Regions from separate parts of the Cognaticolwellia beringensis genome, predicted to be linked through region 1. Evidence: predicted binding sites of a transcription regulator. Region 1 holds the regulator's gene; each other region holds the start of a gene.
The links. Region 1 encodes sigma-54, which starts transcription at its own class of promoters, with help from an activator protein. Its sites were predicted from a motif close to GTTGGCACGNNNNTNGNNT; they were not measured.

Region 1 (4,298 bases):
TCTTTACGTTCTTTACGCATATTATTTGCCAGTATTTCGGCAATATATACCGAACGGTGCATGCCGCCAGTACAACCAATCGCAATGGTAATATAACTGCGATTATTTCGTTCTAGATGCGGTAACCAAGTCATCATAAAACTGTTGATTTGCCAAATAAACTTAGTCACTATCGGTTGGCTTGCAAGGAAGTCTTGTACCGGTTTATCTAACCCTGTGAAGCCCTTTAGTTCTTTATCCCAAAATGGGTTTGGTAAAAAACGCGCATCAAAAACATAGTCAGCATCTTGTGGTACGCCATGTTTAAAACCAAATGACTCAAAGACAACGACCATAGAGCCAGATTTTTTCCCCAAAATTCGCTCTCTAACTAAGTCCGCTAGTTGATGTGGCGTAAGTTGGCTAGTATTGATATATAAGTGTGCTCGACTGGCGATTGGCTCAAGGAGCTTTTTCTCTAGGGCAATGGCTTGGTCTAAGGCAATATTTTGTTTAATCAACGGATGTAAGCGTCGCGTTTCACTGAATCGACGAATAAGATCACTATCATCCGCATCTAAATAAAGTAAGCTTAATTCAACCGCATTAGGCATATATTCAATGATTTCAGGTACATCATTAGGATCAGCTGGTAAGTTTCGTACATCGAGACTCACAGCTACATTCTCATAATCGTTAATCACTGTATGGATGAGAGCAGGTAATAAGTTGACAGGGATATTATCAACACAATAGTAGCCTAAATCCTCTAACACTCGCAGTGCAACACTTTTACCTGACCCTGAACGGCCACTGACTATAATTAGCTTCATCTGTGTTTAGCTCGCTTGTTGGATTAACTGATACAGTGCTTGGTTACTTTCGCATTTTCGTACTTGCTTGCAAAATTGCTTGTTACGAAAAATTTTTGCGATGCTCTGCAATGTACTGAGGTGGTTTTGACATTCTTCTTCAGGCACAAATAAGGCAATAAAAATATCAACTGGGCGATGATCAATAGCATCAAAATCAATTGCTTCTTCTGTGGTTATTACTACGGCAATGGGCTGTGTAGCATTTTCCAAACGACCATGCGGTATAGCAATGCCATTACCTATGCCAGTTGACCCCATTCTTTCACGTTTAACTAGGCTTTCTAAGAGTTGAAATGTGTCATGGTCTGCCAATTTATCGGCGGCCAGGCTACTTAAGTATTCTAGAATACGTTTTTTACTGGAGCCCGGTGCTGCACAAATAGTGCAGTCCGGGGATAAAATGTCTTGCAACTTCATAAACTTATAAAACCTAAAGCGACTGAGCGCTAATGCTTGTTAATTTTGCCTTTGTATTTCAGGATTTGGCGATCTAGCTTATCAATTAATGCATCAATTGATGCATACATATCATTATGCTCGGCCTTCGCGTGAACCTCTGAGCCACTTAAGTGCACAGTAGATTCGGCAATCTGATTCAATTTTTCTACGGTTAATACGACATGTACATTATTAATATGCTCAAAATGACGTTCTAGCTTTTCAAACTTGCCATTAACATAATCACGTAATGAGTCGGTAACATCGACATGGTGTCCAGTAAGATTAATTTGCATATGCTTCATTCCTCTTTTTTGGTGAATAAGACTGCCTACAATAGGCTTTTACGTTGATTTGACGGCGGTATAGAGAGCGACTCTCGATACTTGGCAATGGTTCTCCTTGCTACTTTTATACCTTGTTCAGCTAATATATCTGCGATTTTACTGTCGCTTAATGGCTTTGCGGGTATTTCAGCGGCAACAAGCTTTTTAATTAATTCACGAATAGCAGTTGAAGAACACTCACCGCCATTTTCAGTACTTACGTGGCTAGAGAAAAAGTATTTAAGCTCAAAAATGCCTCTGGGTGTGTGCATATATTTTTGTGTGGTAACACGAGAGATGGTTGATTCATGCATGTCCACAGCTTCTGCAATATCATTTAATACCATAGGTCGCATAGCCTCAGGCCCATGTTCAAAGAAACCTTGTTGGCGTTGTACAATGCAATTTGAAACTTTTAATAAGGTATCATTGCGACTTTCTAAGCTTTTGATAAACCATTTTGCTTCTTGTAAATTCGAGCGAATAAATTGGCTATCAGCAGACGACTTCATAGACCTAGACATGGCAGCATATTGTTGATTCACTGATAATTTAGGTGCAGTATCAGGATTAAGCTCTACCGTCCAGCGGCCGTTTTTCTTCTCAACAGATACATCAGGAATCACATATTGCTCTTCACTTTTGATGACACTATCGCCTGGACGAGGATCTAACGATTGGATCAAGCGAATAACTTCGCGCAATTGATCTTCTTTGATGCGTAATTTACGCATCAGTTGTCGATAATCACGATTACCAAGCAAGTCAATGTGTTCAGTTACGGCTAATTTACTTTCAGCTAGCCAAGGCGTATCTTTCGCAAATTGATTGAGCTGGATAAGCAAACACTCAGGAATTGAACGAGCAGCCACGCCAACGGGATCAAAAACGTTAATTCGTTTAAGTACCACTTCAACTTCATCGAGTTCTACATCGTCTATACCAACGCTTTCTAATATCTCATCTGCGGTAACCGTTAAGTAACCTGCTTCATCTATAGCTTCAATAATGGCGATGGCAATGGTTCTGTCGGTATCGCTAAATGGCGTAAGTTCCATCTGCCAAATAAGATGGTCTTGCAGTGAATCTTTCGTTTCACCCTGATAAGTATAATCTTCAGATGCGTGACCAACACCGCCGCTGCTCGCACTGGCACTGAAGTTATCATCCCAAGTGCTATCACTGTTTAATTCTTCGGGAATATCGGTTTTAGCTAAACCTTCGGATGAGCTAATCTCATCGATACTCGGGGCAGAATCCTCACTACCATCAGACGAAGACATTTCTTTCGTTTCGCCAACACTAGCGGAGTAACCTTCTTCTAAGTGATCTGGGGTGCTTTCTGAGTTACTTTCAAAAGATTCATCAACTTCAAGCAAGGGGTTACTTTCGAGTGCTTCTTGAATTTCTTGCTGGAGATCCAGAGTCGATAATTGCAGTAGCTTGATCGCCTGCTGCAATTGCGGGGTCATCGTTAATTGTTGTCCGATACGGAGTTGCAAAGTAGGACGCATTTACGTTTTCATTTCCCTGTTGAAATACATTATTGTTATACCGCTTTAGTCTGTTATTCACTATAGCGTGAATTGTTCACCAAGGTATACATCTCTTACATGTTGATTTGCAAGTATTTGATTCGAATTACCTTCAGCGATCAGTTCACCATGACTAACGATATAAGCATGTTCACAGACATCGAGTGTTTCTCGTACATTATGATCAGTGATCAGAATACCAATGCCACGTTCTTTTAAGTGTAGGATAATTTTTTTTATATCACCTACTGAAATTGGGTCAACACCAGCAAAAGGTTCATCAAGGAGAATAAATTTAGGGTCTGCCGCTAAAGCACGTGCTATTTCAACACGTCGGCGTTCACCGCCAGATAAACTCATACCTAAGTTATCCTTGATATGACCGATGTTGAACTCTTCTAATAAATGTTCAAGTTTTTCTTCTCGTTCAACATCGCTCAGGGTTTTACGCGTTTGTAAAATGGCCATAATGTTGTCATAAACAGACAATTTGCGAAAAATTGAAGCTTCTTGTGGTAAATAGCCGATGCCCTTACGCGCACGTTCGTGCATGGGTAACAAAGTTAAATCTTCACCATTTAAAACAATTGAGCCACTGTCGTTATTGACTAAGCCAACAATCATATAAAAGGAGGTGGTTTTACCCGCGCCATTGGGACCTAATAAGCCAACAATTTGTCCTGCGGACACTTTCATACTGACGTTTTTAACGACTTTTCTGCCTTTGTAGGCTTTTGCAAGACCGGTTGCTGATAATGTTGAAGTTGACATTTACTCTTGCTTGTCCTTAGATTTTTTAGGCAGTTCAGTTTTATTTTTTGGCTGTAATACCGTTTCTACTTTAGCGTTATCTAAGCTTTCAGCATTGACATATTCGGTGTCAAAATTATAAGTGATTTTACTACCGCTAACTTCACTACCTTCTTGGCGCAGAAGTGCATTACCTGAAATGACCACGGTGTTCATACTGGGCTCATACCGGATTTCATTAGCTTGTAGGTTTATGGGGCTGCCATCTTGCAGCGTTTGCTCAAATGTCGCTGGTGAACCCTTGGCAATATAAATTTTGTTATCACTTTTATCTTCGGTAATTACCTGTACTAATTCAGCATGTATTGTTAGCGTGCCTTGAGCAATAATGACAT
Region 2 (4,298 bases), 1.2 Mb from region 1:
AGGCGGTGGTTTAACTGGTGCGAGATTAGTTTTCGACTCATCTGGTGACTTTCAATCTCAAATTCCGACGGCTGCTAATGGTGGCATTATTACTTCAGATTTTAGTAATCATTTACCTAATGGTGCAGATACTTCACAAACAATTCAAATTGATTTTAACTTAGATCCCTTAGGCCCGAATCCAAATGAGCCAACACAGTTTGCTTCTAACTTTGAAGTGACCTCTTTACAACAAGATGGTTTAGCTGTTGGTCGATTAACCGGTATCGATATTGGTACTGATGGTTTGGTAAGAGCCACATACAGTAATGGTACATCAGAACCATTATCTAGAATTGCTATGGTAAACTTTGCCAATGAACAAGGCTTAAAACAGGTGGGTAATACCGCTTGGAAAGAGAGTATAACTTCTGGTGAAGCGTTAGCAGGTGAGGGTGGCTCTGGTACTTTTGGTACGATCAACTCTTCAGCTTTAGAGCAATCTAACGTTAACTTAACGTCAGAGTTGATTGATTTAATCTCTGCTCAACGAAACTTCCAAGCGAACTCTCGTGCACTTGAAGTAGATAATCAGCTAAACCAAACTATTCTACAAATTCGTTAATTTAAATAGACGATAATTGTATAAAGTTTAAGGATTAATAAGTTAGTCCGAAAGTTTTAAAGCCAGATAATCAAATAGTGATATCTGGCTTTTTTATGTTCAGGAAGAACGGTATGCTGCGATCACATGGATGTGAAATAGCAGCGATGTTCAGGAAGAACGGTATGCTGCGATCACATGGATGTGAAATAGCAGCGATGTTCAGGAAGAACGGTATGCTGCGATCACATGGATGTGAAATAGCAGCGATGTTCAGGAAGAACGGTATGCTGCGATCACATGGCCGTTCCTAGCCATATTTAGGTTTCAAATTTTGTATCACATTTTAATATTTTTGACGGCATAAATGCCGACCTACAATGATCAATATCTAACCTTTATTTAGGTGTGTTATTTGTAGGTTGGGCTTTAGCCCATCATTCTCCAGCATTACTCTAATGACTGACATCCATGTATGTCGACGCTCCTAGCCATATTTAGGTTTCACATTTTAATATTTTTGACGGCATAAATGCCGACCTACAATGATCAATATCTAAGCTGTATTTAGGTGTGTTATTTGTAGGTTGGGCTTCAGGCCATCATTCTCCAGCATTACTCTAATGACTATCATCCATGTACGTCGAAGCTCCTAGCCATATTTAGGATTCACATTTTGTATCACATTTTAATATTTTTGACGGCATAAATGCCGACCTACAATGATCAATATCTAACCTTTATTTAGGTGTGTTATTTGTAGGTTGGGCTTTAGCCCATCATTCTCCAGCATTACTCTAATGACTGACATCCATGTATGTCGACGCTCCTAGCCATATTTAGGTTTCACATTTTAATATTTTTGACGGCATAAATGCCGACCTACAATGATCAATATCTAAGCTGTATTTAGGTGTGTTATTTGTAGGTTGGGCTTCAGGCCATCATTCTCCAGCATTACTCTAATGACTATCATCCATGTACGTCGAAGCTCCTAGCCATATTTAGGATTCACATTTTGTATCACATTTTAATATTTTTGACGGCATAAATGCCGACCTACAATGATCAATATCTAACCTTTATTTAGGTGTGTTATTTGTAGGTTGGGCTTTAGCCCATCATTCTCCAGCATTACTCTAATGACTGACATCCATGTATGTCGACGCTCCTAGCCATATTTAGGTTTCACATTTTTATACTTTTGACGGCATAAATGCCGACCTACAATGATCAGTATCTAACCTTTATTTAGGTGTGTTATTTGTAGGTTGGGCTCAGCCCATCATTCTCCAGCATCACTCTAATAACTGACATCCTGTACGTCGATGCTCCTAGCCATATTTAGGATTCAAATTTTGTATCACATTTTTATACTTTTGACGGCATAAATGCCGACCTACAATGATCAATATCTAACCTTTATTTAGGTGTGTTATTTGTAGGTTGGGCTTCAGCCCATCATTCTCCAGCATTACTCTAATGACTGACATCCATGTACGTCGACGCTCCTAGCCATATTTAGGTTTCAAATTTTGTATCACATTTTTATACATTTGACGGCATAAATGCCGACCTACAATGATCAATATCTAAGCTTTATTTAGGTGTGTTATTTGTAGGATGGGCTTCAGCCCATCATTCTCCAGCATCACTCTAATGACTGACACCCATGTACGTCGCCGCTCCTAGCCATATTTAGGTTTCAAATTTTGTATCACATTTTTATACATTTGACGGCATAAATGCCGACCTACAATGATCAATATCTAACCTGTATTTAGGTGTGTTATTTGTAGGTTGGGCTTTAGCCCATCATTCTGATTTAATAGTTTATTTATTCTTATAGCGTATTTTTTTGACTTAAATACGAGCAACAAAACCCCATTCAACTTATATGTAACATGCCCTTCTTAACTTTCTGGCACTTTATTTGCAACACATCAAATATGATTAATATTATGGGTGAATTTCATTATGGATAAGATGCTGTATATCGCCATGAGTGGCGCGAAGCAAAACATGCAAGCCTTATCAGTCACTGCTAATAACCTCGCTAACGCCAAAACTACAGGCTTTAAAGCTGATTTAGCCAATGCTAGAGCAATGCAAGCTTTCGGTGAAGGCTTACCGTCTCGGGTGTTTTCAATGACCGAACGTGCAGGCCAAAACTTTGACAGTGGTGCTTTATTAAGTACTGGACGTGATCTTGACCTCGCGATTCAAGGCGAAGGTTGGCTGACAGTGCAAACTGAAGATGGTAGTGAAGCTTATACCCGTAATGGTCAGTTGAAATTAAGCGATAATGGGGCACTTGAAACATCAAGAGGTGATCTCGTTATTGGCGACAGAGGACCCATTTTCTTACCATTACCCATTAGTAAACTTAATATTTCTGCTGACGGTACCATCATGGTTCAGCCTGAAGGTGCGCCGAGTAATGTTCAAGAAGAAGTGGGCAGAATTAAATTTGTTAACCCAGACAATCGCTTGCTAGAAAAAGGCAATGATGGCCTATTTCGTCGTAAAGACGGCAATAATGAGCCGGCTGATATTACGGTAAAAGTCGCGAGTGGCTCATTAGAATCAAGTAACGTAAACCCTATCAGTGAAATGACCGATATGATCGCGCTGCAGCGTCAATTTGAAATGCAGTTAAAAATGATGAAAACTGCCGAAGAAATTGATTCAAGTGCAGCTTCATTATTACGAGCGTTCTAAATAAATTTTTGAGGTGATGTATGAACCCAGCATTATGGATTAGTAAAACAGGCTTAGATGCGCAAACTAAAGAAATTGCGGTTATATCTAACAACTTGGCGAACGCCAGTACTATTGGTTTTAAAAAGAGCCGCGCGGTATTTGAAGACTTACTTTATCAAAATATTAACCAACCAGGTGGTCGTTCAGCGCAAGATACTGAAATGCCGTCAGGGTTAATGTTAGGTGCGGGTACCAAAGTGGTGGCAACACAAAAAATTCATACCCAAGGTGACATGCTTAATACTGATAATGCATTGGATCTGATGATTCAAGGCGAAGGTATGTTTGAAATTTTAATGCCTGACGGCTCGTCTGCTTATTCTCGCAACGGCCAATTTACCATGGACGAAGAAGGGAACGTAGTTACGCCGGGCGCAGGTTATTTATTACAACCGCAAGTCACCGTGCCTGAAGATGCATTAAGTATCATCGTTTCACAAGACGGTGAAGTTTCTGTCACTTTGCAAGGCCAAGCTGAACCAGCCGTGGTTGGACAAATTAATACCGTTAACTTTATTAACCCAACCGGTTTAGAGCCAATTGGGCAAAACTTATACGTTGAAACGTCAGTCAGTGGTGCGCCACAAGAAGGTGTTCCGGGTTTAGAAGGTTACGGCCTATTAGTGCAAGGTGCGCTAGAAACCTCCAATGTTAATACTACAGAAGAGTTAGTTAACCTGATTGAAAGTCAGCGAGTTTATGAAATGAACTCGAAAGTTATTTCAGCAGTTGACCAAATGCTTAGCTACATTAATCAGCAGCTATAGAATTGAGGAAAGGTTCATGAAAGGCAAAAAACAGTCATTTTTAAGCACCTTAGTTACGGTGAGCATAGTTACATTACTGTTTACTGGCTGTGCCAGTGTTGAACAGGCAAAAACAATGCCTAATGATCCTGACTTTGCACCTATTTTGCCGGAAATGGAAGATGTACCTTTAGTACCAACAGGCT
Region 3 (4,298 bases), 1.3 Mb from region 1:
TAAATAAGTGCTTTATTATCCAATAAGGTAAAACATTCGCTACCCTCTGACACTTCAACATCGCCAGCTGAAAAGAGCTGTACACCTGAAACTTTCAATTTGGTTGGTACGGGTGCGTTTTGAAATGGCTTTTGGACGTTGTTGCATAAACGTTCAGCCAGCGAAATACATTGTGCCCAAATAGGGTCAACTAAACCAAAGGTGGCTTGTTTATGTTCACAACACTCACCTAAAGCACTAATTGAAGCGTCACTCGTTTGCATATAATCGTTAACTAATATGGCACGATTGAAGTCGATATTACTGGTTTCGGCTAATGCTTTGTTCGGCGTAATGCCCGTTGCGATAACGGCCATTTGTGCGCTAATAAACTCACCGTTAGTTAACGTAACACCTGATAGTATTTCGGAACTAGCTGCTGATTTCATGTCGACGTTAGGCTCAGTTATGCTTTCAAAAGCAGCCACTTCATGACCTAAAGCAAACTTAATATTTTTTTGTTCCATAATGCTTTGCAGCATAACGCCTGCAACTTTATCTAACTGCCGGTTAAGCAGCCATTTATTACGATGGACTAACGTTACTTCCACACCACTAAGCGCTAAACCGTAAGCCGCCTCTAACCCGAGTAAACCACCACCAATCACAATAGCTTGTTTTGCGCTTGTACTGGTTTGTTTAGCAAAGGCTTGAATTTTTTCTGTGTCTGCAATATCTCGAAAATTGAATATACCGGCAATATTTTGATTTTTAGCGGGTATTTTAGCGGTACGTGATCCTGTAGCTATGATGAGTTCGTCATAATGAATCTGCACTTTTGAAGCTAATGACGCGACCTTAGCTTTGTTGTCTATATAAGTAACTTCACTGCCACTTAAGAAGTTAATATTGTGCTGTTTATACCATGCAGGGGGTTTTTGCATAATGCTATCGATGGTGGCATCACCCGCTAAAACGGCTGATAACATAATACGATTGTAACTACCGAAATTTTCTTTACCGATCACGGTAATTTGATATTTATTGGGTGTGCGCTTAATTATTTCATCTAAGAGCCGACCAGTAGCCATGCCGTTACCAATGATCACCAACGAGGGTTTGATCTGAGTAATCGATTCACAATGCTTATTTCTTAACATATCTGCTGTTGGGCTTTCGGTATTGGCCATTGTACTACTCACATATTTGAGAGTTATGTAATTTGCGAATGTGGACATGCTATCCACATCGCTACTTAACTTTATCTATACAGCTAAATGCAGATAATGTGCCATGTACTTTTGGATATGTTATTTAATTATACTTATTTGTATTAAAAGGATTTAATGTAAAAAAATAATAAAAAAATGATAGATAACACTTATTTTATTGAGGTCTTTGCACTCTTCTGGTGCTTGGTTGCAGTGTTATATTCAACAGCGGTGTTTGTATTATTAGCTTTTAATTTACTAGTGAGCATTTCATACATGAATGCAGATAAGAGTGTTTCTTAATTCAAAATCAAACAACTTAAACAACTTGAGCTAGAATTCTAAACGCTTAATACCTGTTGTATTAAGTCAGTAAACATTATCAGTAAGCATAAATTTCCAGCTTTCCTATTCTCCCTAATTTATTTCACCCTGCTTATAGCGGACTGTATTGCATTTATCCGTTACGACTAACTTTTGCTTAAATGTGGCTTTATTAAATAGTGCTATGACTATTTATTATTTTTTATGCACTCAATGTGTGCGTAATCGTTATTGTATTGTGCATAAATAAACATACTGCAGTTATTTCTCCCACACAATAAAACCACTAAAACCAATTGAATCATAAAGATAGAGAATATCCATATGGATGGCATTACATTTGCTACTCACTGTTCAATAAACTTATTTCTACTACTAATTTAATAGAAACCTCATTATTTATTATTAACAGCCAAGAAAAATGTCATTCGTTAATAAAGAAACCAAATTTTAATTTTTAGGAGTTGTTGCATGAGCGGTCAAGATAGTCTCAATATATTTTCATTTAAAGGTAAGATGAAAACCTTACATATGAGTTGGATAGCGTTTTTTATTACTTTTGCTGTTTGGTTTAACTTTGCCCCTTTAGTGTCAGTAATTGCTGACTCATTAGGGTTAACAAATGCTGAAATAAAAACCTTAATGCTATTAAATGTAGCGTTAACCATTCCGGCGCGTGTGGTCATTGGTATGCTGACCGATAAATACGGCCCTCGCTTAACTTTCGCCGTATTACTTGCAGTATGTAGTATCCCTTGTTTTATGTTTGCTTTTGCTACGACCTTTGAACAAGCGGCATTATCTCGCTTCTTAATAGGCTTTATCGGTGCGGGTTTTGTTATCGGTATTCGTATGGTATCTGAATGGTTCCCTGCTAACGAATTAGGAACGGCTGAAGGTATTTATGGTGGCTGGGGTAACTTTGGTTCAGCTGCTGCTGCCATGACCTTACCAACACTTGCATTAGCATTTGGTGGTGAAGACGGTTGGAGATACGCGGTTGCATTTACCGGTGCATTAAGCTTAATTTTCAGTGTTATCTGGTATAAAAATGTCACAGACACCCCTAAAGGTTCAACCTATTTTAAACCTAAACAAACAGGCGCTATGGAAGTTACTTCAACAGGCGATTTCTTTCTGTTATTAATTATGAAGCTTCCTATGTATGGTGCTCTAGCTTTACTTGCTTGGAAATTATCACCTGCTGGCGTAAGTTTATTAACAGCACAAAGTGCCATTATTGCTTACCTTAGTTTAGTGGTTTTATTTGCTATAGAAGTAAAACAAACCATTAAAGTAAACGGTCATTTATTTTCAAAGCCAGTTGAAGAAATTCATCGTTATAAATTCAGACAAGTCGCCGTTTTAAACATTCTTTATTTTGCGACCTTTGGTTCAGAATTAGCCGTGGTTTCAATGTTACCGTTATTTTTCGCTGAAACCTTCGAATTAAGCATGGTTTACGCTGCCATGTTAGCCTCAACTTATGCATTTATGAACTTAATGTCTCGTCCGGGTGGCGGTTGGTTATCAGACAAGTATGGTCGTAAGAAGACCTTATTAATTTTAACCGCAGGGTTAGCGGTTGGTTATTTCGCCATGTCTGAAATCACCGGTGAATGGCCTTTAGCATTAGCGGTAGTCGCAGCGATGGCTTGTTCATTCTTCGTGCAAGCAGGTGAAGGTGCCGTATTTGCTGCTGTACCTCTAATTAAACGTCGATTAACGGGTCAAATTGCTGGTATGACGGGTGCTTACGGTAACGTCGGCGCCGTAGTTTACTTAACAGTATTAACCATGGTTGATTATTCAACCTTCTTTATGGTGATAGCAGGCACCGCTGTGATAGGCTTTACTACATTACTCTTTATGGAAGAGCCAAAAGGTACTATTACTGAAGTACGTGAAGATGGCACTGTAGAATTAATTAATGTGGGTCATTAGTAAAACATGATCAGTAAAACCCAATCATGCCAAAGCACGGCTGCAGATTTGCAATTGTGCATTGGTGGTTTTTCTTCTAAAGGTTTGAAAGCCGAAAACCAAGACGCTTTCGCCGCTATTGTACCTGAAAATCATGAATTACATGCTAAAGGCGCAGTTGCGGCCATTGCTGACGGACTCTCCAGCGCAAATAAAGCTGCAGAGGCCTCGCAACTTGCCGTAACTCAATTTATTCAAGAGTATCTCGCCACCCCTGAAACATGGTCAACGCAAAAATCTGCAGCAAAAGTATTAACCAGCTTAAATAACTGGTTATATTCACAAAGCGGGTTTGTTGAAAGTTTAGCCGATGAAAAATCTCCGCAATGGTTAACGACTTTTTCAGCGTTTATTGCCAAATCAACCACGGGTTATATCTTTCATGTTGGCGACACCCGAATAACAAAATATCGTCATCGTCAGTTGGAAGTCATTACACGTGATCATAATCGTAAACAAATGGGGCAACAGGCTTTATTAACACGCGCTTTAGGTGCCGACAATCGTTTAGAAGTTGATGTGCATCAAATTGATTTACAGTTGCACGATTTATACATGCTAAGTTGTGATGGTATTCATGACTATATAACAAAACCTATTTTTAAAGCACTCTTTGATACATTACCGTTATCGCCAGAAAAGTCTGATTTAGAAGCGCTATCTAAAAAGATTGTTGAAACTGCACTTGCGCGCGGTAGTAATGACAATGTTACCTGTTTATTAGTCTATGTTAAGGCAGTGCCCAACCGTAAACTGGCCGAAATTCAACGTGATTTAAGTGCAAAAGCAACTCCTCCGGCC

Region 2: flgF (flagellar basal-body rod protein FlgF) is a predicted target of sigma-54. The motif match lies at 2,504-2,522, and genes of this name have one in related genera.
Region 3: B5D82_RS12210 (NarK family nitrate/nitrite MFS transporter) is a predicted target of sigma-54. The motif match lies at 1,842-1,860, and genes of this name have one in related genera.

What each region holds. Positions count from the first base shown of each region.
Region 1 is NZ_CP020465.1:1,571,198-1,575,495, reverse strand. It holds gene rapZ (RNase adapter RapZ) at 1-812, opposite strand, end outside; gene ptsN (PTS IIA-like nitrogen regulatory protein PtsN) at 819-1,271, opposite strand; gene hpf (ribosome hibernation promoting factor) at 1,301-1,588, opposite strand; gene B5D82_RS06605 (RNA polymerase factor sigma-54) at 1,624-3,132, opposite strand; gene lptB (LPS export ABC transporter ATP-binding protein) at 3,193-3,924, opposite strand; gene lptA (lipopolysaccharide transport periplasmic protein LptA) at 3,925-4,298, opposite strand, start outside.
Region 2 is NZ_CP020465.1:356,544-360,841, forward strand. It holds gene flgE (flagellar hook protein FlgE) at 1-604, shown strand, start outside; gene flgF (flagellar basal-body rod protein FlgF) at 2,561-3,304, shown strand; gene flgG (flagellar basal-body rod protein FlgG) at 3,325-4,113, shown strand; gene flgH (flagellar basal body L-ring protein FlgH) at 4,130-4,298, shown strand, end outside.
Region 3 is NZ_CP020465.1:2,873,128-2,877,425, reverse strand. It holds gene B5D82_RS12215 (NAD(P)/FAD-dependent oxidoreductase) at 1-1,169, opposite strand, end outside; gene B5D82_RS12210 (NarK family nitrate/nitrite MFS transporter) at 1,986-3,458, shown strand; gene B5D82_RS12205 (bifunctional protein-serine/threonine kinase/phosphatase) at 3,465-4,298, shown strand, end outside.